One region of the Ornithinimicrobium cryptoxanthini genome, then DNA from elsewhere that is predicted to be linked to it. Evidence: predicted binding sites of a transcription regulator. Region 1 holds the regulator's gene; the other holds the start of a gene.
What was found. The regulator LexA, encoded in region 1, represses DNA repair genes until DNA is damaged. The targets are predictions, from matches to a motif close to TCGAACANNTGTTCGA.
Positions count from the first base shown of each region.

Region 2: NF557_RS15120 (HNH endonuclease signature motif containing protein) is a predicted target of LexA. The motif match lies at 6,301-6,316, and genes of this name have one in related genera.

Region 1 is NZ_CP099490.1:1,055,004-1,066,572, reverse strand. Features, by position in the region: gene NF557_RS05050 (glycoside hydrolase family 65 protein) at 1-495, shown strand, start outside; gene NF557_RS05045 (hypothetical protein) at 604-1,089, shown strand; gene NF557_RS05040 (LysM peptidoglycan-binding domain-containing protein) at 1,181-1,615, opposite strand; gene lexA (transcriptional repressor LexA) at 1,840-2,574, shown strand; gene NF557_RS05030 (PRC-barrel domain-containing protein) at 2,745-4,202, opposite strand; gene NF557_RS05025 (helix-turn-helix transcriptional regulator) at 4,311-5,066, opposite strand; gene NF557_RS05020 (aminotransferase class V-fold PLP-dependent enzyme) at 5,213-6,274, opposite strand; gene NF557_RS05015 (AIM24 family protein) at 6,350-7,078, opposite strand; gene NF557_RS17525 (hypothetical protein) at 7,174-7,608, shown strand; gene NF557_RS05005 (LysR family transcriptional regulator) at 7,689-8,630, shown strand; gene NF557_RS05000 (NAD-dependent protein deacetylase) at 8,641-9,507, shown strand; gene NF557_RS04995 (ComEC/Rec2 family competence protein) at 9,532-11,532, opposite strand; gene NF557_RS04990 (helix-hairpin-helix domain-containing protein) at 11,532-11,569, opposite strand, start outside.
Region 2 is NZ_CP099490.1:3,286,413-3,297,981, reverse strand. Features, by position in the region: gene NF557_RS15150 (chorismate-binding protein) at 1-838, shown strand, start outside; gene NF557_RS15145 (CoA transferase) at 835-1,665, shown strand; gene NF557_RS15140 (sodium-dependent transporter) at 1,849-3,309, shown strand; gene NF557_RS15135 (methionine/alanine import family NSS transporter small subunit) at 3,306-3,461, shown strand; gene NF557_RS15130 (hypothetical protein) at 3,584-4,057, shown strand; gene NF557_RS15125 (acyltransferase family protein) at 4,054-6,132, shown strand; gene NF557_RS15120 (HNH endonuclease signature motif containing protein) at 6,320-7,870, shown strand; gene NF557_RS15115 (HAD family hydrolase) at 8,077-8,760, opposite strand; gene rnhA (ribonuclease HI) at 8,819-9,274, opposite strand; gene fdhD (formate dehydrogenase accessory sulfurtransferase FdhD) at 9,344-10,177, shown strand; gene NF557_RS15100 (Crp/Fnr family transcriptional regulator) at 10,167-10,874, shown strand; gene NF557_RS15095 (heavy-metal-associated domain-containing protein) at 10,960-11,187, opposite strand; gene NF557_RS15090 (hypothetical protein) at 11,356-11,569, shown strand, end outside.

The sequences.
Region 1 (11,569 bases):
TCCGCCGTGGTGCAGTCGATCGTGGCCGCAGAGGTCGGATATCACGAGATGGCCCTGCGCTACTTCTACGACGGACTCTTCGTCGACCTGGCCGACCGCCAGGGCAACACCGCAGACGGGGTGCACGTGGCCTCGACCGGTGGGGTCTGGGCGGGCCTGGTCTCCGGGTTCGGTGGCATGCGGGACCACTGGGGCGGGCTCCAGTTCGACCCGCGCCTGCCGCAGTCGTGGCCCGAGCTGGGCTGGCGGATGAGTTGGCTCGGGTCGCGGCTGCACGTGGTCGTGCGCTCCACCGAGATCCGCCTGCGCGTCGAGGACGGCGCCCCGATCGAGGTCGAGGTGCGAGGCGAGGAGTTCACCGTCGGCTCCGAGGAGGTCGTGGTCCCGCTGGACGGCATGGGCCCCAGCATCCACGGTGTGCTGCCCCCGACCCCAGTTGTGGGCGGCTACACCCAGGAGGGGCAGCGGATCATTCCAGCCACCCCGCGGGGCTGATCCGGGGCGACGAGACGCCTGTCGGCGCCGGCTCGACCTGGTGCAGAAGATGGCATCACTGTGCCCCGTGAGAGGACGTTTTGGCTCTCAGTGTGATCGACTGGACCTATGAACGAAGCCACCGTCCCCTCCTCCGAGCCGTCCGACCCGGCCGCTTCGGCGCAGCGCGACCTGCCTGCCGAGAACGAGACGGACCGTCTCGCTGCCCAGGTCACCGGACCCGAGGACCAGGTCGGGATGGCCGCTCTGTGGCGCGTGACCATGGGCCTGGACCACTGGTGGTTCATCGCCGTCGGCGACACCGGCGCCGAGTCACCTGCCGCGGCTGAGATCGATGGGCAGCTGATGCTGTTGGCGTTCACATCCTCGGAGCGAGCTCGTGACTTCGCGGTGCGCCAGCAGATGATCGGCCCGGACGAGGACCTGCACGCCATCGCGCTGCCGCCGACTGAGGTTGTCGAGTCCAATGAGACCTACACGGCCGCTGACATCCACGGCCTGATGTTCGACCCGCACATCAGTGGCTACTTCATCCCCAGCGAGCAGCTGCCGGTCGTCTGGGAGGCTGTGACCAGCCCCGCCGACCAGGCCTGATCAGCGCACCGACGAGCCCGATCAGCACAGCGACCCCGCCCGATCAGCACACCGACCCCGCCCGACCAGCACAGCGACTGCGCGGAACCGCTCAGGGCTGGGGGATCTGCAGGACCGTGCCGGCCTGGACGTCCAAGGAGTTCATCTCGTTGGCCAGTTGGATCTGCACGATCGCGCGGTCCATGGGCAGCTCCGGCAGCTCGGCCACCGCGACGTGTGACAGCGTCTGACCCGGCTGCACCACGACAGTGTGGCTGCCTGCGGCCATCGCCGGGAAGACGCCCATCGCGGCCGCAATCACCACCACCAGGGCACCGGCCACGGTGAGAGTCATGAGCAACCGGGCACGGCGGGTCAGCGTCAACGGGGTCCCGGCAGGGGCCCGCATCGCCCCCGTCTGAGGCAGGTCGTCTGCCGTCACGAGCCGTAGGTGGCCGCGCCCTGAGCTCCGGACGCCCGGCGCGGGCGGGAAGTCCCGGTCCATCAGGTCAGGTGCCGTCAGGTCATGCAGTGCGATGGCGCTCATGGTTCCTCCATCTTTCCGTGTCCCGAACGCTTGTCCGTCGGACGCTTGTGTCATTTCTAGCACAGCCGTACGACTGTTGTCGACACGCCACGTCGAACTGGTGTTTGCCTCGGCGTTCGAATGCTCGTACGATGTGCTCACGTCAAATACCTAACCAGGGACCACTGACAGACCCCCTGACCTGCAGTTCCAGGGAGTCGCCAGGGAGCGAGAGGGGCAACACGATGGCTGACATTCACGAGATGCCGGACCGGGACGGGCGAGCGGACCTGACTCCCCGCCAGGAGAAGGTGCTGCACGTGATCCGCGACTCCGTGGACCAACGCGGCTACCCGCCGAGCCTGCGCGAGATCGGCACGGCGGTGCAGCTGGCCTCCCCCTCGTCGGTGGCCTACCAGCTGCGCATGCTGGAGCGGAAGGGCTATCTGCGCCGCGATCCCAACCGTCCGCGCGCCATCGAGGTCGTCCTGCCGGGCTCCGGTGAAGGTCAGGCACCGGGCTATCGCCGGACGCCGGCAGCCGAGGAGGCCACTGCCTCAGGTGCGGAGATCTACGACGAGACCGGCATCGGTGACGCACGCCCTGCCGCGTCCTACGTGCCCGTCCTGGGCCGGATCGCGGCCGGTGGACCGATCCTGGCCGAGGAGGCCGTCGAGGATGTCTTCCCCCTGCCCCGTCAGATCGTCGGTGACGGTGAGCTGTTCCTGCTCAAGGTGGTCGGTGACTCGATGGTGGAGGCGGCCATCTGCGACGGCGACTGGGTCGTGGTGCGTCGTCAGGACGACGCGATCAACGGCGACATCGTCGCGGCCATGCTGGACAACGAGGCGACGGTCAAGACGTTCAAGCGCACGGACGGCAAGCTGTGGCTCATGCCGCACAACGAGGCCTACGACCCGATCGATGGTGACGACGCTGTGGTCCTCGGCAAGGTCACCGCAGTCCTGCGCCGGGTCTGAGCACGCGCAGGAACACCTTTCCCTGGTGACGTGCTGTCCCAGACCGGTGCCACCTGGCAGTCCTCCCCCCTCCCCGCCAGGTGGCACCTAGCACGACGACAGCGCCGTCCGACCCGATGGTCGGACGGCGCTGTCGTGTGTAGGTGCTGTCGTGCGTGGGGCGTCAGGGTTCAGAGGGCGCTTCGTGCCTGATTGAGGCGCTCGCGCTCCTCGTCCGACATCTCGGTGCCGTCCCGGTCAGGGCGGTAGCCCTCGGGTCCGAACACCTCCGGCTCACCGGTCTCGTCGACACCGGCATCGGTCCCGGCCGCGAGCGTGCTCTCCTCATCGGTGACCTCGCCCGCGTGTGCCTCAAGTTCCTGCGCCTCCGCCGCCTGCGTGTCGTCCGTCTGCGTGTCGTCCGGACGCGTCAGCCCGTCAGCCGGCTGCTCCACGTCGGAGGCAAAGGCAGCCGGCGGGGTGGTGCCGGTGATCGGGTCGCCCGTCTCCGCGCCGGGGGTCTCGTAGGCCGTGGTCGAGACGTCTGCGGCATAGCCCGCTGAGGCAGCACCGCCAACCGCCGCCCCGGCAGCACCGAGACCGCCACGGTCGTCCTGGGGGTAGCCCGTGCCGGTCTGGGACTGCGACCCGCTCACGACGCCGTCGTCCGCAGCAGCTGCGTCCCCGCCCTGCTGGTCCTCGATCCGCTCGAACTCGCCGTAGTCACCGGTCGTCGACCCGATGTCCGGGCCGGAGTCAGCCGTCACCGGCTCGACCGTGCCGAACTGCTCACCGTCCATCGAACTGCCAGCGGCCGAGTCCGCGGGCTCACCACGTCCCTCGTAGGCGGCCGCGTGGGCTGCTGGCTGGTCGGGTGTGTAACCCGAGCGGTTGGCATCTGTCGGCTCCTCATCCGCCGGGTCGGAGCTGGGCATCGCCCACGGCTGCGACGTGGGTGCTGCAGGCTCCTGCTCGGCAGACCAGTCGGCGTCACCGGCGGGGGTGGCCTCCTGGAAGACGCCCGACTGCGCGTCGCCACGATCCGCGTCTCCGTCCCGGTCCTCGGCGCCGGTGGTAGTGCCCGACTCGGTGAGCGAACCGCTCCCCAGGTCGTTGCCGCTGTCGCCGACTCCCGCACCGGTCGTCACGTCGTCAACCCCGGGCGTGGTGTATTCGGAGGTCACTGCGCCGTCGCGAGCCTCCTCGGTCTGACTCTCCTCGGTCGGGATGCCCTCGGTCCGCGAGCTGGTCATGTCCTGGGCAGTCTCATCACTGCCGAACATCGCAGTGCTGTCGGGCGCGCCAGCGCTGGCCTGGTCACCGGTCGCTGCGCCTCGATCGACCCCGTAGTAGGAGAAGAGGGTGGACTGCTGGCTGTCGTCCAGGTGATCCTCGGCGTCCACACGCGGGGAGTCCTTGACCTGGTCCTTGGTGTAGGGGACCTGGATGTTGCCGTCCGCCACGTTGGCGTCGTTCAGGGGCACAAAAGACTCCCGCAGCCCGAAGAGCCCGCTCTTGACACTGGCCCACGCCGGCTGCCCAGTGGCGTCGTCAAGGTAGATCTGCCCCACGCTGCCGACCTTGTCACCATTCTGGTCGATCACATCGGCGTCGGTGAGACTGGCAAGGTGTTCGCTGTTGATGGGCACGTGCACTACTCCTTGCTCGAAGAGTCCCCGGACCCAGTGCCAGGGATCGAGTCGAACGTATCCCGCCGCCTGAGCACGCGCCACCCGAGTTGACCGGGGGAACTGCCCCTAGGCATCGACAGTCTCGGGGGCGAGGAGGCCGAGCGCCTGCGCCCGGTTGACCGCGCTGAGACGATCGCCCACGGCTAGCTTGTCGTAGATGTTGCCCAGGTGACGGTGCACCGTCCGCAGTGAGCAGTCGGCGACACGCGCGATCACCGCGGCAGTGTGGCCGTGGGCCAGGAGCTGCAGGACCTCGATCTCCCGGTCGGTGAGCTTCAGGAGATCCCCTCCCCCGTCGCAACTGTCCACCTCGATCGCGATGATGCCAAGGACAGCAGAGGGTGTGGGCCGAGACAGCTGGAGGAGCTTGCCGAGGCCGGCAACCACAGGTTGCACGCTGGCCAGCAGTGCCAGGTTCTGGTCGGTGAAGTCCTCACCGCTGCGCCCGAAGACAAAGGTCACCAGTCCGGGGCCGCCATAGATCGGCAGGTGTGCGAACTGGTCGACGCCCAAGGTCTGCAGGGCCTCCGCTCTGATCGCCGACTGCTGCCAGTCGGCCTCGCCGTAGGCGCGAGCGGCACTGGTGGGAGCCAGATTGCCGGTCACCACCGGCCGGAGCAACGGCCGGGACAGCTGGCTGCGGATCTGCTTGGACATGCCAGCGTTCACCGCCGTGGTCCCGCCGATGACCTGGATCACGAGGCGTGGGGCATCCGCGCGGACGAGCAGGCCGACGCTGCAGTCCAGCGCGGGAAGGAGCAGGTTCACGATCGCGCCGACGCGCTCCTCGATGCCCTCGGGCGCGTGCGAGGCGGCCGTCACCAAGTCAACGGCAAGCGTGTATGGATCACGAGTCCCCAGCACCACGCTATTGTGGCGCACTTTACCCGGACTGTAAATGCCCTATACCCCAACAAAACGCTTAGGACACTCGAAAATCACCGTGCCAGCGCTGCGAGCAGGCCGGATCAGGTCAGTGCGGACGCGACGAGATCGACGTCAGCGTCGGTGTTCCAGACGTGGAAGGCGAGACGCACCCGGCCCGCACGGCTGGCGCAGCGAACGCCGGCGGCCTCGAGGCGTGCCGCGCGTGAGCCGTCCGCATCATCGAGGGTGACGACGGGCCTCGCGCAGGGCTCCTCACCGAGCCTGTCCCGAAGTGCATTAGCGAGTCGGATGTCATGGTCACGGACGGTGGCAATGTCCAGCCCGGCAAAGACCTCACCTGCCGCCGCGGCGCCGACCCAGCACAGCCAGGCCGGGGAGACATCAAAGCGTCGAGCATCAGGCGCCAGGGCCATCTCGGGGCCGTAGCAGGAGTCCCAGACCGACTGCCCGGCATACCAACCCGCATTGTTGGGCGTGAACCGCGCGGCCACCTCCGGCCGGACCGTGAGATAGGACGTGCCCCGCGGCTCGCAGAGCCACTTGTAGGCCGAGCACACCGTCAGGTCGAAGTCGGCGGCACTGACGGGCAACCACCCCGCCGCCTGGGTGACGTCGCACAACGTCAGCGCACCGTGCCGCGCGGCCGACTCCGTGATGGAGGTGACGTCGGCCAGCTCGCCGGTGCTGGACTGCGCCAGGCTGAAGGCCACCAGGTCGGTCGATGGGCGGACCGCTCCCGCCAACTCCGCGAGCGGGACCTGGCGCACGGTGATCCGCGGCTGCTGCGCCAGGAAGGGGAAGAGCATGGAGGTGAACTCGCCTGTCACACATAGGACCTCAGCCCCGTCGGGCAGGGACGTGGCAACCGTGCCGACATGGACGGAGGTCTGCGACCCGATCGCCACGGCACTGGCTGGCACGCAGACCAGGTCGGCATACTGGGCACGCGCGCGCTCTGCCGCCTCGCCATAGGCGACCGGACAGCCCTCCCCCGCCTGCCAGCTCACCAGTGCCTGTTGCATGGCCTCGATCACGGCCCGCGGTGGCAGCCCGAGGGTGGCCGCATTGAGATAGCCAGGCACCGGCGCCCAGAGCTCGGCCGCCGACTCCACGATGTCGAGGCGGTCCGTCACAGTCGTCATCCTCCCACTGTGACGGACCATACCGAGTTACACAACGCCATACTTGACGCTGTTTGAATAACTTCTAGTGATGTCTCACTCCATCAGGTTGCCGAGGAGGCCGCCTCCCTTGGAACCGCTGCTCTCCTGATGGCCGCCGGTGACGACCCCCTCCGACGGCTGGATCAGCACATAGCCCTGACCCCGGAAGGCCATCTGGACCATCTCGCCCGTCCCGCCCCGCACCAGGGACTTCAGGCCACCGGCGTCGATCTTGATGTCCATCTGGACCCCGGAGGTCCACAGCACCACGGCCTGCGCGTCACCGAACGTGGGCGCGCTGGCGACGTCGAGCGCGACCGGCTCCCCGTGCGTGGTGACTGCCACATAGCCGGTGCCCCGCAGTGAGACGTTGTAGAGGCCGCCTGCCATCATGCCGCCGCGGGCCTGGACGCGGTGGATGTCCCACTCGATCGACGCGGAGAAGGCGAGCACGCTGTTGCCGTTGACCGAGATCGTGTCGTTCTCGAGATAGAACACCTGGATGTCGGCGGCGTCCTGCCCGAGAAAGAGCTCCCCCTCCCCGGTGCACTCCATCATGTCGACGCCCTCGCCGGTCACGGCCGACTTCAACATCTTGTTCAGGCCGCCCGAGCCGCGGTTCTTGAAGCTGATGCTGCCCTGGTAGGCGACCATCGATCCGGTCTTGGCCCACACCGGGCCGTAGGCCATGGAGACCTTCAACAGCTTCTTGTTCTGCTGGACGAACGGGTCCGTCGACTGGTTCTCCGCGTGCTCGTTGAACAACTTCCCATGAATCGCCATGCAGTGCTCCCTCGTCGTGGCCGACCCCCCACAGGTCGGCGCTCAGTCCCCCGACGGACTGTCGGAGGTGTCCATGCCTGGCTATGCTCGCAGTCATGGGATTCCTGGACAAGGCCAAGGCCGCGGCAACTGATCTCGCGGCCAAGGCGGACACCGCGATCACGCAGGCCTCAAGCAATTGGAGCGGTGCCGGCGGTGGAAATGCCGAGCATCTGCTTCGCGACTACGGCCTGCTGACCTGGCGCGAGCAGCACGGTCAGCCCGTGGACGCGGCCGAGTTCGCCCGCGTGCGCGAGGCGCTGCAAGCACTGGACGGCGAGGGGCGTCTGCGCGACCTGCCGCTGCAGACGAGCCCACCGCCTCCCCCGCCGAGCTATCAGACGCCACCACCTCCAGGTGGCGCGGCGAGCCCGCCGCCTCCGGGTGGCCAGCATGATGCCCCGCCCTCGTCAGGTGACCTCTCGTCGCCTCCGCCGTCGGGAGGCAGCCCGACCCCGCCGCCGCCTCCTCCCCCTCCGCCCGGGTTCTGACCCAGCCGCGCCACTGGCACACCTGCCCCGCGGCATACGCCAGACACGGCGCGGCATAAGTCTCGGTTATCGTTAGCCACATGTTTGATGTAGCTGGCTTGCGTGTCATGCGGGCCATCGCGGCCGAGGGGAGTTTCACCTCCGCCGCGCGGTCGCTGGGCTACACCCAGCCCGCGGTCTCCCAGATGGTGCGTCGCCTGGAGCAGCGCACCGGAACCGTGCTCGTCGAGCGCCACGGCCGCACGGTCCGCCTCACCGAGGCCGGCGAGGTGCTCGCCCGCCACGCGGTGCAGGTGCTTGCCGCGCTGGACAACGCCGAGGCCGAGGTCGCGGCCATCGCCGGGCTGCAGAGCGGCCGCGTGCGACTCATGGCCTTCCCGTCCTCGTCGGCGACCCTGGTCCCCAAGGCCCTGGCCAGCGTCAAGGCGGCCCACCCGGGGGTCACCGTGAAGTTCTCCGAGGCCGAGCCGCCCGAGTCCCTGGCTGCGCTGCGAGCCGGCCTGTGCGACCTCGCCGTCGCCTTCACCTATGACGGCACCGACGCCGGCCGGGGCGAGGACGACCTCGAGGGCCTGGAGGTCATCGACCTGCTGACCGACCCGGTCACGGTCGTGCTGCCGGCCGACCACCCGCTCGCCGGGCAGGACGTCGTCGCCCTCACCGAACTGGAGCACGAGCAGTGGATCGCGGGCTGCCCACGCTGTCGCGGCCACCTGCTCAGCCTCAGCGACAAGGCTGGCTTCCAGCCCGAGGTCGCCTTCGAGACCGAGGACTACGTCGCCGTCCTCGGCCTGGTTGCCGCTGGCCTCGGAGTCGCGCTGGTCCCGCGCATGATCCTGGCCTCCGTGTCCCACCCGGGAGTGCGCGCACTGCCGCTCGAGCCACGCTCGAGCCGCTCGGTGCAGGTGGTGACCACCTCAGACCTGTTGCGTGTCCCGGCAGTGCGGGCCACGCTCGACGCCTTGTGCGTCAGTGCCCGAGAACTCGACCTGGCCGAGCCCGTGGCCAGCCTTGGCTCCTGAGACCCCGCTCGTGACCTCACCGATCCTGCTGCCTCCACCGAACCCGGTGGACGAGAGCGCCTATCGGTCGTTGCGCGACCTGGTGGCCGCCGGCGGTGTCACCGCCCTGACCGGCGCCGGCATGTCGACCGCCTCCGGCATCCCGGACTATCGGGGACCGGACGGCTCCCGCCGGGTGCAACCGATGCAGTATGCCGAGTTCCTGGCGTCGGCGGAGAACCGTCGCCGCTACTGGGCACGCAGCTATGTGGGGTGGGCCAGGTTTCGGTCCGCCGGGCCCAACGACGCGCACCGGGCGGTTGCCGCTCTGCAGCAGGCGGGTTGCCTCGAGGAGCTGATCACCCAGAACGTGGACGGTCTGCACCAGGCCGCCGGGTCGACCGACGTCATCGAGCTGCACGGCAACCTCACTGACATCGTCTGCCTGAACTGCGAGGAGCGGTTCGAGCGCGGTGAGGTGCATCGGTGGATCGCGGAGGCCAACCCTGGCTTCAGCGCGGACAGCGACGAGATCCGCCCCGACGGTGACATCGTGCTGGCTGCCCAGGACTTCGCCGACTTCCGGCTCGCGCGCTGCGTCACCTGCGGCTCGGACCTGCTCAAACCCGACGTCGTCTTCTTCGGCGGGTCCGTGGCCAAGCCGCTGGTCGAGCAGGCCTACCGCGCCGTCGAGGCCGCGGACGCGTTGTTGGTGCTCGGCTCGTCGCTGCAGGTGATGAGCGGGCTCCGGTTCGTCAAGCGCGCCCACGCCCTGGGCATCCCGGTCGCGGTCGTCACCCGGTGGCCCACCCGAGGCGATGAGTGGGTCACGCTGCGCATCGACGGCCTGTTGCAGGACGTGCTGCCCAGGTTGGTCGAGGACTGTCTGCCGTCCTAGCCGGGCGGACTCAGCCTGGCCGCGCTATCGGCGTGCGCTCACCGCCAGCTGGCCCTCGTCCAGCACCACGGCATAGGTCCCGTCCAGGTCGGTGCGCAGCACCACTGTGCCGGTCTCGGCCAGCAGGGACAGGGCCGTGCGGCTCGGGTGGCCAAAGGTGTTGTCCTCGCCCACCCCGATCAGGGCGACGGTGGCACCGACACCGGTGACCAGGCCGTCGTCCTGGGCTGCGCTGCCGTGGTGGGCCACCTTCAGGACGTCGAAGCGCTCACCCGCGACGGCCCTCCGGACGCCGCGAGCCGCCTCCGGCTCGATGTCGCCGGTGAACAGCATGCGGACCCCGTCGACCGTCAGGTCCAGGACCACGCTGCCGTTGTTGGCCCCCCGCCCGAGATCAGGCTCACGGCCGCCAGGGGTCGGTGCACCTCCCCCGGGGCTGATGGACGGACGGCTGGGCGGCCAGACCACCTGCGCCCTGACCCGACCGGCGTCGCCCCAGACGAGCTGGTCGCCGGAGGTGACGGCATACGTCGGGATGTTCTCGGCCTGCAGACTGGCCAGCACCCGCTCGGCATCAGCTGGCGGGTCGCGCACCGGAGTGACATAGGCGGCCGCGACCGGGACCTGCCCCAGGACCGCGTCGAGGCCACCCACGTGGTCGGCGTGGAAGTGGGTCAGCACCAGGGCATCGACCTGACGGACCCCGAGCAGGTCGAGGCACGCCCCGAGCAGACCCGGATCCGGGCCGGTGTCGATCACCACCACCCGCCCCGGGCCGGTCGGCACGAGGAACGAGTCCCCCTGCCCCACATCACAACCAGCGACCACCCAGTGCTGCGGGGGCCAACCGTGCCGCCCGGGCGTCGGCCACAGCAACGCGAGGCCGACCAGCAGCAGGGACCACGCGACTCGCGGGTGACGACCGGCCTGCCAGCGCAGCCAGGGACCTGTCGCGAGGACCGCGACCGTCAGGGCCGGCAGGCTGGCCGCACGACGGGAGGAGCTCAGTGCGATCAGCCCGACGACTCCCATCGCGCCGGCCCGCAGCACGCTCGGCTCGGGGCGGCACAGCAGCACGAACCCCACGAGGGACAGCAGAGCGATCAGGGGTCGCCAACGACGGGGCACGCCGCACCAACCGCAGAGCAGCACGGCGGCCCCCAGCACGATCGCGACGTTGGAACCACTGACGGCGCTCAGGTGTGACATGCCGGTGGCGAGCATCGCGTCCTTCAGGTCCATCGGGGTGAGCGAGGTGTCGCCGATCACCAACCCGGGGATCAGGGCACGGGCGTCGACGGGCAGGGGGTGCACGGACTGCCGCAGACGCTCACGGACGTGCTCGGTGCCGGACAGGACGAGCCCTTGTCGTGAACTCGCACCGGGCGGGTCGAGAGGGGTGAGGACACCCACGACCGAGTCCCCCTCGTCGGGTGGGCCGAGGCGGGCGCGGGTCGTCACGGTGCTGCGCCACGAGACGTCCTGCCAGGTGTCATCGGCGAAGACCACGACCGGCGTGCTGACCCGGCTCACCTCGCCCCGGGCCTCGATCTGCCGGATGCGCAGCTCGAAGATGACCAGGTCCGGTCGCTCGTCCCCGCGGGTCACCAGTCGCGGCTCGGTCAGCACCGTGCCGGTCACGGTGACGACGGCCCGTTCCTGCGCCAGGTCGGCCACGGGTCCGACCTCGTCGGAGGCCCGGTGGGCTGCACCCGCGATCAGGACGAGGGCTGTGGCGGCGCAGCTGAGCGCGGTGAGGCCGCCGAGGTGGTGCCAGCGCAGGAGGCGGCCTCTGGACCGGAACCGGACCACCAGCCCGGCAGCCGCCAGGGCGACCAGCCCAGCCGTTAACTGAGTGCGGGCGTCATGGACGACGAGCACGACCATCGTCGCCCACGCGATGAGCGCCGGGCACAGCAGCCGCAGGTCGAACGTGGGCGGACTCGCCTGGTCCTCATCCGGTGGGCTCGGCTGTCCCCCGGGAGGCGTGGTCGGCTGGCCCCGGACGGCCGTCGTGTCGCCCATCAGAGGCTGATGTGCGGCAGGAGCTTGTCGAGCGTGG
Region 2 (11,569 bases), 1.5 Mb from region 1:
GGGCACGGTGACCATCAGTGCGGGCGCCACGCTGGTGCGCCACTCCGACCCGGTGTCCGAGGTGGCCGAGACGACCGCCAAGGCGAGCGGGATGCTGGCTGCGCTGGGGCTGCGTCCGCGACGCGAGGTGCGCGACACTCCCACGCTTGTGGAGCTGCCCGGGGTGCGCGACGCGCTCGAGGCACGCAACGACTCGCTGGCCGCCTTCTGGCTCTCACCGCAGGAGGCCCGACCCGACCCGCTGCTGGTCGGGACGGAGGTGCTGGTGGTCGACGCCGAGGACATGTGGACGCAGATGCTGGCCCACCAGGTGCGCCACTTCGGCATGGTGGCGCGGGTGCTGCGCTGGGACCAGGTCGCCGAGGCGGACGTCGCCGGGGCGGAGCTGGTGCTGTTCGGACCCGGACCGGGTGATCCCGACGACCCGGACGACGCCCGGCTGGCTCGGCTGCGGGAGCTGATCGGGGTGCGCCTGGGCGCCGGCCTGCCGCTGCTCGCGGTCTGTTTGAGTCACCAGGTGCTCGCCCGGATGGCGGGCCTGGAGGTCACCAAGCTGGCGCGCCCCAACCAGGGCGTGCAGCTCGAGGTGGACCTCTGGGGCACACCCGCCCGGCTCGGTTTCTACAACACGTTCGTGGCGCGACCCGGGCCTGCGGTGCTCGAGAGCGCGGGGGAGCAGGTCGAGCTGGAGGTGGCGGCCGACGTCGAGCATGGTGTCGTCGCCCTGCGCGGGCCCGGCGTGGCGACGATCCAGGGGCACGCGGAGTCGGTGCTCTCCCGCGACGGCCTGGTCACGCTGCACTCGCTGATCCGGCACACCCTGGCAGGGCGGTCATGACCGGGCGTCTGGCGGGGGTGCGGGTCGTCAGCCTGGCTGGCACCCTGCCCGGCCCGGTCGCGGCGCGGCGGTTGCGGGCCGAGGGGGCGGAGGTGATCCGGGTCGAGGGGCCCGGTGGCGACATCCTGCGCACGGTCGCCGCTGACCTCGTCGACGCGCTGGTGGGGGACCAGCAGGTGATCCGGCTCAACCTTAAGGAGCCAGCCGACCGGGCGAGGTTGCACGAGCTGCTGGACGAGGCAGATCTCCTGCTCACCTCCTCACGTCCGTCGGCCCTCGCCCGGCTCGGCCTGACCCGGGAGGTGGTGGCGCAGCGCTGGCCCCGGCTCGGCTGGGTCGCCATCGTCGGGGAGACCGGCGAGCGCGCGGAGGAGGCCGGGCACGACCTGACCTATCAGGCGCAGGCCGGACTGCTCGGCGCCGGCACCGAGCTGCCGCGGGTGCTGCTGGCCGATCTGTCGGCGGCCGAGCGGGTGGTGACCGAGTGCGTGCTCGCACTGCGACAGGCGGACCTGCACGGCAGTGGAGGGTATGCCGAGGTCGGGCTGGTCGAGTCCGCCCGGGACCTGGGGGAGCCGCTGCGGCACGGCCTGACCGCTCCCGGCGGGATCCTCGGTGGCGGCCACCCGGCATACGCCATCTATCTCGCGCGGAGCGGACGGGTGGCCGTGGCCGCCCTGGAACCACACTTCTGGGCGCGGCTGCTGGACCTGCTCGGCATCGGGGGCACCCACGCGGAGCTCGCGGCGGCCTTCCTCGAGCGTGACGCGCAGGACTGGGAGGCGTGGGGCAGCGAGCACGACGTCCCCGTGGTGGCAGTGCTCTGAGGCGGGGGGAGAAGTTGCCACTGTGGCTGTGCACGCATCACTAGACGCGGGGATGGCACAGGTCCATAGTGTCCTGTATGGCTAAGGCAGCAACGAAGCGTGAGAACTGGTCTGGCCAGACCGGGTTCCTGCTGGCCGCGATCGGTTCGGCAGTCGGAGGGCAACATCTGGCGGTTCCCGGGAGTGGCCTACGAGAACGGCGGGGGAGCGTTCCTGATCCCCTATCTCGTGGCACTGCTCACGGCTGGCATCCCGATCCTGTTCCTGGACTACGCCATCGGGCACCGCTACCAGGGCTCGGCGCCCCGGGCCCTGGGGCGGCTGTTCAGGGGCGGGCAGACCCTGGGCTGGTTTCAGGTGGGGATCTCGTTCGTGATCATGTGCTACTACGGCGTGATCCTGGCGTGGGCCGCGAGCTTTACGATCTTCTCGGTCACCGAGGCGTGGGGAGACAACCCGACCGCGTTCTTCACCGGCGAGTACCTCGAGCTCGCCGAGACGCCCGGCCTCAGCCTCGACATCGTCGGTCACCTGCTCCTGCCGCTGCTGCTGGTCTGGCTCGCGGTGATGTTCGTGATGGTGCTCGGCGTGCAGAACGGACTGGAGAAGGCCAACAAGTTCTTCCTGCCGCTGCTTGTGGTCCTGTTCACCATCCTGGTGGTCCGCGCCCTCTTCCTGGACGGCGCGATGGATGGGCTGAACGCGCTGTTCACCCCGGACTTCTCGCAGCTGACCAACACCGACGTGTGGCTGGCGGCCTACAGCCAGATCTTCTTCTCGCTGTCGATCGCCTTCGGCATCATGATCACCTACTCCAGCTATCTGAAGCGCAAGTCCGACCTGACCACGACGGGTCTGGTCGCCGGCTTTGCCAACTCCTCGTTCGAGATCCTGGCCGGCATCGGTGTCTTCGCCACGCTGGGCTTCATGGCCGCGGCCAGCGGCGTCGGCGTCAACGAGCTGGAGGGGCTCACCGGCCCGATCCTGAGCTTCGTCACCTTCCCGCAGATCATCTCCATGATGCCCGGAGGTCCGATCTTCGGTGTGCTGTTCTTCGGCTCGCTGGTGCTGGCCGGGTTCACGTCGATGATCTCGATCGCCCAGGTGGTCGTGGCGGCGCTGCAGGAGAAGTTCGAGCTGGGTCGGGCGGCCGCGTCGGCCCTCGTCGTGGGGGTCTGCGGCTCCATCTCGATCGTGCTGTTCGCGACGACCACGGGGCTCTACACCCTGGACACCGTCGACAAGTACATCAACGAGATCGGCATCATCACCTCGGCGATCCTGATGACCGTGATCATCTCGTGGGGCCTGCGCAAGCTGCCCGAGCTGCAGGCGCACCTCAACCTGGTCTCCGCGTTCCAGGTGGGGACCTGGTGGCGGGTGCTGATCTCGTTCGTCGTCCCGGTCATGCTGCTGGTGATGATCACGACCACAGGCCTGTCCCTCATCCAGGACGGCTACGGCGGCGACCCGCCCTACCCGAGGTCATACACCAACCTCATGGGCTGGGGAACGGTTGGCTTCGCGATCCTCTTCGCCCTGGTGTTCACCGTGCTGCCGGGCCGCAGGGACACGGCGGCTGAGGATGAGGCCTTTGACCCGGACGACCTGACCGGGGACGACGAGTTGGAGGAGGTCCGATGACTGGCGTCGCGATCGCGTTCCTGGTGCTGGCAATCGTCGTGCTGTGGGGCGGTTTGGTCCTGGCGGTCGTCTACTATCGCCGGTCCGGCGCCGCAGGCGGGTCCCCGCCCCGCGACCAGGGCGGAGAGGCCTCCTGGCCGCGGGACACGTGAGGGGGAGTGGGAGACAGCTGAGCGCTCCTACGCCTCTTGGCGCGCAGCCGCCCTGATCCCATCCTCGAGGCTCTCCGGCGTGCCGACCCATCGCGGCCACGGAGGCCCGCCCATACTGGGGTGTGTCTAGTCGCTGGGTCACTCGGCTCCTTGTGGTGCTCGCGGCGTGGGGGCTGGCGCTCACCGTGTGGCCCACCGACTATCGAGCCGTCGCGACGGTGCACACGAGCAGTGGCGAGGCTGCTGACTCGGTGATCGAGCGGTTCGGCTCACTGCGGGCGGACCCTGACGCCGTCGCTGCGTTGCTGGGAGCCGAGTCGGCGCTCACCGAGTCAGCGCGCCTGCAGGTCTCCAGGCAGGACGACACCATCCTGGTCACGACACGCCACCAGGACCCACGGCTCGCCCAGGCCATGGCCGACTCGGTCGCTGTCGCCGTGGCCGGTCCGCGACCGGGGATCGAGCGCACGCAGCTGTCGCAGCTGCCCACCGACGCGAGTGGGCCGTCGCGGCTGGCCCTGTTTGGTGCCGGTGGGGGCATCGCCCTCGCCGTCGGCCTGACCTTGGCGGCCCGCGCGGGGCGAGGACGCCGATGAGCCCGTCGGCGCGAAGGCGTGCCGGGTTCCGCCAGGACATCGAGGGCCTGCGAGCGGTCTCGGTGCTGGCCGTCGTGCTGTGGCACGCGGGACTCCCGTGGCTGCCGGGTGGCTATGTGGGTGTCGACGTCTTCTTCGTCATCTCGGGCTTCCTGATGACCACGATCCTGGTCACCGAGCTCGAACGGGACGGCACGATCAAGCTCGCCGCGTTCTATGCCCGGCGGGCACGTCGGTTGCTGCCGGCCGCGCTCGCCGCGCTGCTCGGCACCGCGATCCTGAGCCTGACACTCCTGCCGTCGCATCGCTGGCCGGACATCGGCAGGGACATCGCCGCCAGCGCTGCCTATGTCGTCAACTGGACCCTGGCGGGCGGTTCGGTCGACTACCTGGCCCAGGACCAGGCCCCCAGCCCGCTCCAACACTTCTGGTCCCTCGCCGTGGAGGAGCAGTTCTACATCGTCTGGCCGGTCCTCCTCCTTCTGGTGCCGGTGATCTTCCGTCGGCGGCTGCGTGGCGGAGTTGTCGCCGTGACAGCTGTTGCCTTCGTCAGCTCGTTGGCCTACTCGATCTATCTGACCGCCGCCAATCCTTCCGTCGCCTACTTCGTGACCCCGACCCGCATCTGGGAGCTCGCGCTGGGGGGCTTTGTGGCACTCGGCGCGGCCGAGTGGCACCACCTGCGCCGGTCCGTCGCGAGGGTAGGCGGATGGCTGGGTCTGGCGATGATCCTGCTGGCGATCGTGACCTACTCCGAGACGACGCCGTTCCCCGGCTGGCAGGCGCTGCTGCCCACCGTCGGGGCGGCACTGGTGCTGATGGCCGGACCGGCCGCTGGCCGACATGGCCCGATCATCGCCCTGCGCCCGCCGCCCATGCAGTTCCTGGGCAAGATCTCCTACAGCCTCTATCTGTGGCACTGGCCGCTGCTGGTCGTGGCCATGCAGCTGCTCGGCGACGGTCACCAGGTGCCGCTGGTGGCCGGACTGTCCGTGGCTGCCCTGTCTGTCGTCCCCGCCTGGCTCTCCTGGAAGTATGTCGAGGAGCCAGTTCGCGCGGCCGGCAGCCGCTTCAGCAGGTTGACCCTCACCAGGCGGTCCTTGCGGCTCGGGTTCAACTGTTCGCTCGCAGGCCTCATCGCGGGCTCTGCAGTCTTCCTGGCCGCCGGGCCACAGGTGCCGGACGAGTCGCCCAGCTGGGTGTTGCCGGAGGCGGTGCAGGTCGTCCGGGACCCTTTCGGGGCCATGGTGCTTGGGGATGACCCCATCGAGTCTGAGGCCGGCGTGGCCGTGGACGTTATGGAGGCCATGGACCCACCACTGGATGCACTGGAGGCCGACCTTCCGGCATACCAACCGGAGGGTTGTCACGTCGGTCTGACCGCCACCAAACCCGGTTTCTGCGAGGCTGGTGACCCGGACGGCGCAATCCTGGTCGTGCTCGTCGGAGACTCGCACGCCGGTCAGTGGCTCACGGCGATGGACCTGCTGGGCCGCGCAAACGGATGGCGGATCGGGATGATGACCAAGTCGTCCTGTCCCTTCGTCGGCGGTGTTGACATCCAGCGTGCGGGGGCGACCTACTGGCAGTGTCTCGACTGGAACGATGCCGTCCGAGCGGACCTGCTCACGATGGAGCCGGACCTGGTCCTGTCCTCCCACGCCTCCTACGGAATCGAGCCCGGGGCCATGGCGGAGGGACTGGAGCGGGCCATCGCGCCGCTCGAGGCGGTGGGCATCCGGGTCGGCGTGATTCGGGACGTCCCGCGGGCCGACGAAAACATGCGGCACTGCATGCTGGAGAACCCGCAGGAACTGACCAGGTGCTCCTTCTCGCGCGAGTCGGGGCTGGCCCGGGCCGGCACCGGACAGATCGCGCTCATCGCGCTGCGGCCCGACCTGCCGCTCATCGACCTCACGGACTACATCTGCCCGCTGGAGACCTGCTCTCCGGTGATCGGCGGGGTGCCGGTCTATCGCGACAGCAACCACCTCAGCGCGACCTATGTCCGGAGTCTGAGCTCGCACCTGGCGGCTCTCGTTCTGCCGCTGGTCCCCAGCGACCCCGTCCGGTGACCTTCCCGATCGAACGCGTCGCCGACGCGCACACTCTTGGCGAACGGGGGCACAGCACCGGCGAGCTCGTGCTCACCTGGTAGCGAGCAGGTCTGCCCTCCATCGCGGCGCTGCTCCCCCTGAACTGTCGTGCACCCGCGTTTGTGCTGGTCAGGGCTCTGTCGGTAGTGGCATGTATGTTCTAATTATGGATCAGGGGTCGAGGTCGGACAGTCACGGTGGGGCCACCGTCGCCGCTCCTGACGTGCCCACCCAGGACAACACCGCCCAAGACGGCACGGACCAGGACGGCACGGACCAGGACGGCGCGGACGCTGGTGGGCGTGGGCCGATGAAGTATCGCCCGGTGATCGGCACTGGTCCGTTGCGGGAAGCCTCTTCCTGCAGTGGACCGTTGGTCCCGCCCGACGATGCCGACCCGCAGGCTGCGGGCGACCTGGACGGCTCCGGGCGTGCTGATGGTGGTCCGCGGTTGACGGCCAGCGGTCATGAGGTTCCCGAGTTCGCTGCCGGGACGGCGCACATGACCCAGATGCTCGCAGGCGACTTCCCCCTTGAGACGTTGCCCGAGGAAGCACTCGGGGAGACGATCGGCGCGGCGCAGGCCCTGGTCCAGGCCGCGCAGTCACTGTTGACTGCGGCTACCCATGAGGCGATCACCCGCGGGCTGCCGGGGGAGTCCGGGCACACGGTCCCGGACTGGATCACCACGTGGGCCCCGATGATCGACCGTCCCGAAGCCCTGGCCACCGCCCGCGTCGCAGCCGCTATCGACGATGACCGGTTCGAGGCCCTGTCCGAGAAGGTGACCGACGGCAGTGCCCGGGTCTCGCGGGCCAACATCATCACCCGCCTGACCCAGGAGCTGACCCCGATCGCGACGAAAGAGTCGTTGCAGGCCCTGACCGATGTGATGACCGACATCGTCGAGACCACCGGGCTGCGTGCCCTGGCCCAGATCGGGACCGAGGCCAAGAAGCTTCTCATCGAGCCTGATGACGATGACGAGCTCGACGACAAGCAAGGCGCCCGGCGGCTGCTACGCCGCACCGGGACCGTGGCCGGCCTGGCCGAGTGGCAGCTCCTGCTCGACGACGAAGCCGAAGCGATCCTGCTCGCCGCGCTGGACCCGTTGTCCAAGCCCCGTCCCGGCGCTGATGAGCACGGCGCCCACCAACTGGACCCGCGCACCGCCTCCACCCGCCGTGCTGACGCCCTGCTCGAGATCATCGGCCGCGGCGTCGCCGCCCCCGAAGGCACGGTCGTTACCGACAAGGCCAAGATCCAGGTCACCATCGGCCACGAGGCCCTGGCTGGCAAGGTCAGTGGCGGGGGGACGACGGCCACCGGTCAACGCCTCTCCGCCGGGACGATCCGGCGCCTGGCCTGCGACGCGCAGATCATCCCCATCGTCCTAGGCGGCCCGTCTGAACCGTTAGACGTCGGCACCACCCGGCGGTTGTTCACCCCCGCACAACGCAAAGCAGTCCACCTGCGGGACAAAGGCTGCTCCTTCCCGGGCTGCACGATGCCCACGTCCTGGACCGACCTCCACCACGTCATCCACTGGATCTTCGGCGGCGCCACAGACCTGTCCAACGCCGCCGCCCTGTGCCGACGACACCACGTCACCGTCCACCGCTACGGCTACACCGCCACCATCACCGCCACCGAAGTCACCTGGCACCTCCCAGGAACCAGCACCGGGACCCACGCCGCACCCCTGGTCGACACCTAGCGGCCACGCCCCCGACCCCGCCAACCCACACCGGGACAGCGGGGTCACACCCACGCCGAGACCCCCTTCTAGGCCGGTTCTGGGCCCGACTGTTTCCAGGCCTGACCCTTCCAGGCCTGACCCTTCCAGGCCCGACTGATCCCAGGCCCGACTGATTCCTGGCCCGACTGATTCCTGGCCCGACCCTTCCAGGAGGTGGCCGTGGGTCATCGCGGGGGGCGCGAGACGTCCGACGATCCCAGGCCAGCGACCAGGTCGACAGTGACCTCATCGAGACTGCCCACGACTACATCAGCGAGCGCGAGGGCATCATCGGCGGGCGGGAAGGCCTTGTGGGGGACGGCGATGACGCGCATCCCGGCGGCCGAGGCCGACCGCAGACCGTTGCTGGAGTCCTCGAGAGCCACCGCCCGGGCAGGTTCCACGCCGAGCAGCTCGCAGGCCCGCAGGAATCCATCAGGTGCTGGCTTGCCCCTGGCGACCTCTTCGGTCGACACCGAGACCTGGAAGAGGTCGGTGATGCCGAGGGTCTCGAGCGAGGTGTCGATCAGGCGGCGGGCCGAGGACGAGGCGAGGGCCAAGGGCCACCTGGCGGCCAGCCGCTGCACGGCCTCCACCGCTCCTGGAAGGATCGGGAGGTGCTTGCGATATCGCGCCGCCATCGCCTCGAGCGTGCGCTCGCCCGGGTCGCCACGGACCCCCACCGTGGTGGTGAGGTAGGCGGACCACTCGGGCGTCGACATGCCCATCATGGCCTGGGTCGCTCCCTCGGGCCAGGCCACGCCATCCTGCTCCGCCAGCCCGCGGCGGACCTCGTCCCAGATGGTCTCGGTGTCGGTCAGCACGCCGTCCATGTCGAAGACGACGGCCGCGATGGGGAGGGTACTCACGCGGTCCATCGTGCCCGACAACGCCCTAGGAGTGCGCGATCGCCCTAGTGCGCATGGCCTAGGAGTGCGCGCGGATGGTGTCCACGCCCTGGTTGGCGAGCGCGTCGGCGCGCTCGTTGCCCGGGTCGCCCGAGTGGCCCTTGACCCAGACCCAGTGCACGGTGTGCCGGCTGACCTCGTTGTCGAGCGCCTGCCACAGCTCGACGTTCTTCACCGGCTTCTTGGCCGCGGTCTTCCAGCCGTTGCGCTTCCAGCCGGCGATCCAGGAGCGCATGCCGTTCATCACATAGGACGAGTCGACGTGCAGCGTCACCTGGCACGGCTGGTTCAGGGTCCGCAGTCCCTCGATGACCGCCTGCAGCTCCATCTGGTTGTTGGTCGTCAGCGCTTCGCCGCCGCACAGCTCCCGCTCATGACTGCCCGACCGCATCCACACGCCCCACCCGCCGACGCCGGGGTTGCCCTTGCACGCCCCGTCGCTCCACATCTCCACCACGGGCAGGGCCTCAGTCATAGGTTGACCCTATCCAGGCGGTGATACCTGCCCCCGCACGCGTGGCTACGCTGGGGCCAGGAGGCTTCCATGGCGCGCGTGACCAGACCCTGGCGGGTGACCCGGCTGGGACGGGACGGGTCCACCCGGGTGCGCGCCGACATACTCGCTGGTGAGGAGCCGCTGGAGATCCGCCTCGGTGGGCGCTCCTTCTCCGTCACCATGCGGACCCCTGGCCACGACTTCGAGCTGGTCGCCGGCTTCCTGGTCAGCGAGGGCGTCGTCACGGCTCGGGAGCAGATCCGCGCGATGGACTATCGCTCCGGGATCTCTGCCGGCGGCGAGCGCGACTACAACGTGATCGATGTGAGGCTCGCCGAGGGCGTGGCGCTGCCCGACACCTCGATGGAGCGGCACGTCTACACCTCGAGCAGCTGTGGCGTGTGCGGCACCGCCTCGATCGAGGCGGTGCGCAAGACCTCGTCGTATGCCGTCGCGCAGGACCCCCTGACCCTCCCGCTGGACGTGGTGCTGGGTCTGCCGGAGGCGCTGCGGGCGGAGCAGCAGGTCTTCGACCGCACCGGCGGGGTGCATGCTGCAGGGCTCTTCGTCGATGGTGAGCTCGTGTGTCTGCGCGAGGACGTGGGGCGGCACAACGCCGTCGACAAGGTGGTCGGCTGGGCCCTGCTGGAGGGGCGCCTGCCAGAGACCGGGTCCGTGCTGCAGGTCTCGGGCCGAGCCTCGTTCGAGCTGGTGCAGAAGGCTGCGATGGCTGGCATCCCGGTGCTGTCGGCGGTGTCGGCGCCGTCTGCGCTCGCGGTCGAGCTGGGCGCCGATCTCGGGCTGACCGTGATCGGCTTCAACCGCGGTGAGACACTCAATGTCTATAGTCGGGCCGATCGGGTGGTGACGGATGAAGCTTGAGCTGGTCGATGTGACCGAGCGTTCGGACGACCTGTGCGTCGCGCGGGTCCCGCTGTTCCAGGCGCTGACCCACGGCGAGCAGCTGGACGTCGCGGCGGTGGCGCGCCAGGTGAAGACGGCCAAGGGTGAGCAGATCTATGGCGCCGGCGACAACGTCTCCCAGCTGATGGTCGTGCACACCGGGATGATCAAGATCAGCCGCATCAGTGCGGACGGGCAGGAGCAGATCATCCGGGTGCTGCATCCGGGCGACTTCGTGGGGGAGTCAGCCTTCCTCGGCGGTGGACGCCCCGACCACTATGCGACCGCGCTCGAAGCGGGGAGCATGTGCGTCTTTCGCCACCAGGACCTGGGCCAGCTCATCGGTGCGCACCCCAGCATCGGGCTGCGGATGCTGCAGGGTGTGAGCCGTCGCCTGGACGCCACCGAGGAGCGGCTGGCCGCGGTCACCTCGGTCGAGGTCGGCGGGCGTCTGGCGCGCTACCTGGTGGAACTGCCGGCCAAGCGATCTGGGCACGACACGACCCGCGTGCGCCTGCCGCTGGCCAAGAAGGACATCGCCTCGCTGCTCGACACCACCCCCGAGTCCCTGAGCAGGCAGCTGCGCCGACTCCAGGATGCTGGCGTGATCGCGTTGGAGGGGGCCCGGGACATCGTCATCCTGGACATCGACCGTCTCCTGCACCTGGCGGAGTAGGCCTCGCGGCGCTGGTCCCGGTCCGAAGCCGGCCCCGTCAGGAGTCGACCCGGTCACGCGTTGACCCGCTCAGGCGAGGTTCCTCTCAGGCGACCCGGGCGCCTCGCACCTGGTAGCCCAGGGACATCACGACCTCGCGCAGCTCCTCGACCGTGATCGCGTGCGGGTCGAAGTCGACGTCGACCCGCGCGTCAGTGACAGAGACGGTCACCGAGTCGACGCTCCTGAGCCGGCCGACGGCCGAGACGATCCGTCCGATCGCGGACGGGTCCAGTGGCGCGGTGCTGAGCCGGGCGGTGATCAGGGTCTTCATGGTGCTCATTCCTCGAGGGCCGGTGGGTTCCACCCAGCGTCTCGCCCGTTGCGCTCGCTGTCCTTGATCCAGGTCAAGGAACCCGAGGTCAAGAGAACCCCGGGTGAACTCAGGGCAGGAGAACACCGGGAAGCAGGGTTTGGGGAAGCAGGATGACAGGATCACCGGATGCGATGGACGGCGGTGGCCCCGGTGACCTGGCCCAGCGACCAGGGCTTCGACGCCTGGTGGCGCGCCATGGTGGTGGAGGAGCTCGCGGGCAGCGGTGACCAGGTGGGCCTGTTCGACCGCGACGGTGAGCAGGTGCGGCTCATCTCCGGGGAGCACCTGCAGCCCGGGGCGGTCTATCGCTGGGTCCCGCCTGAGGGCTTTTCCCTGGGCG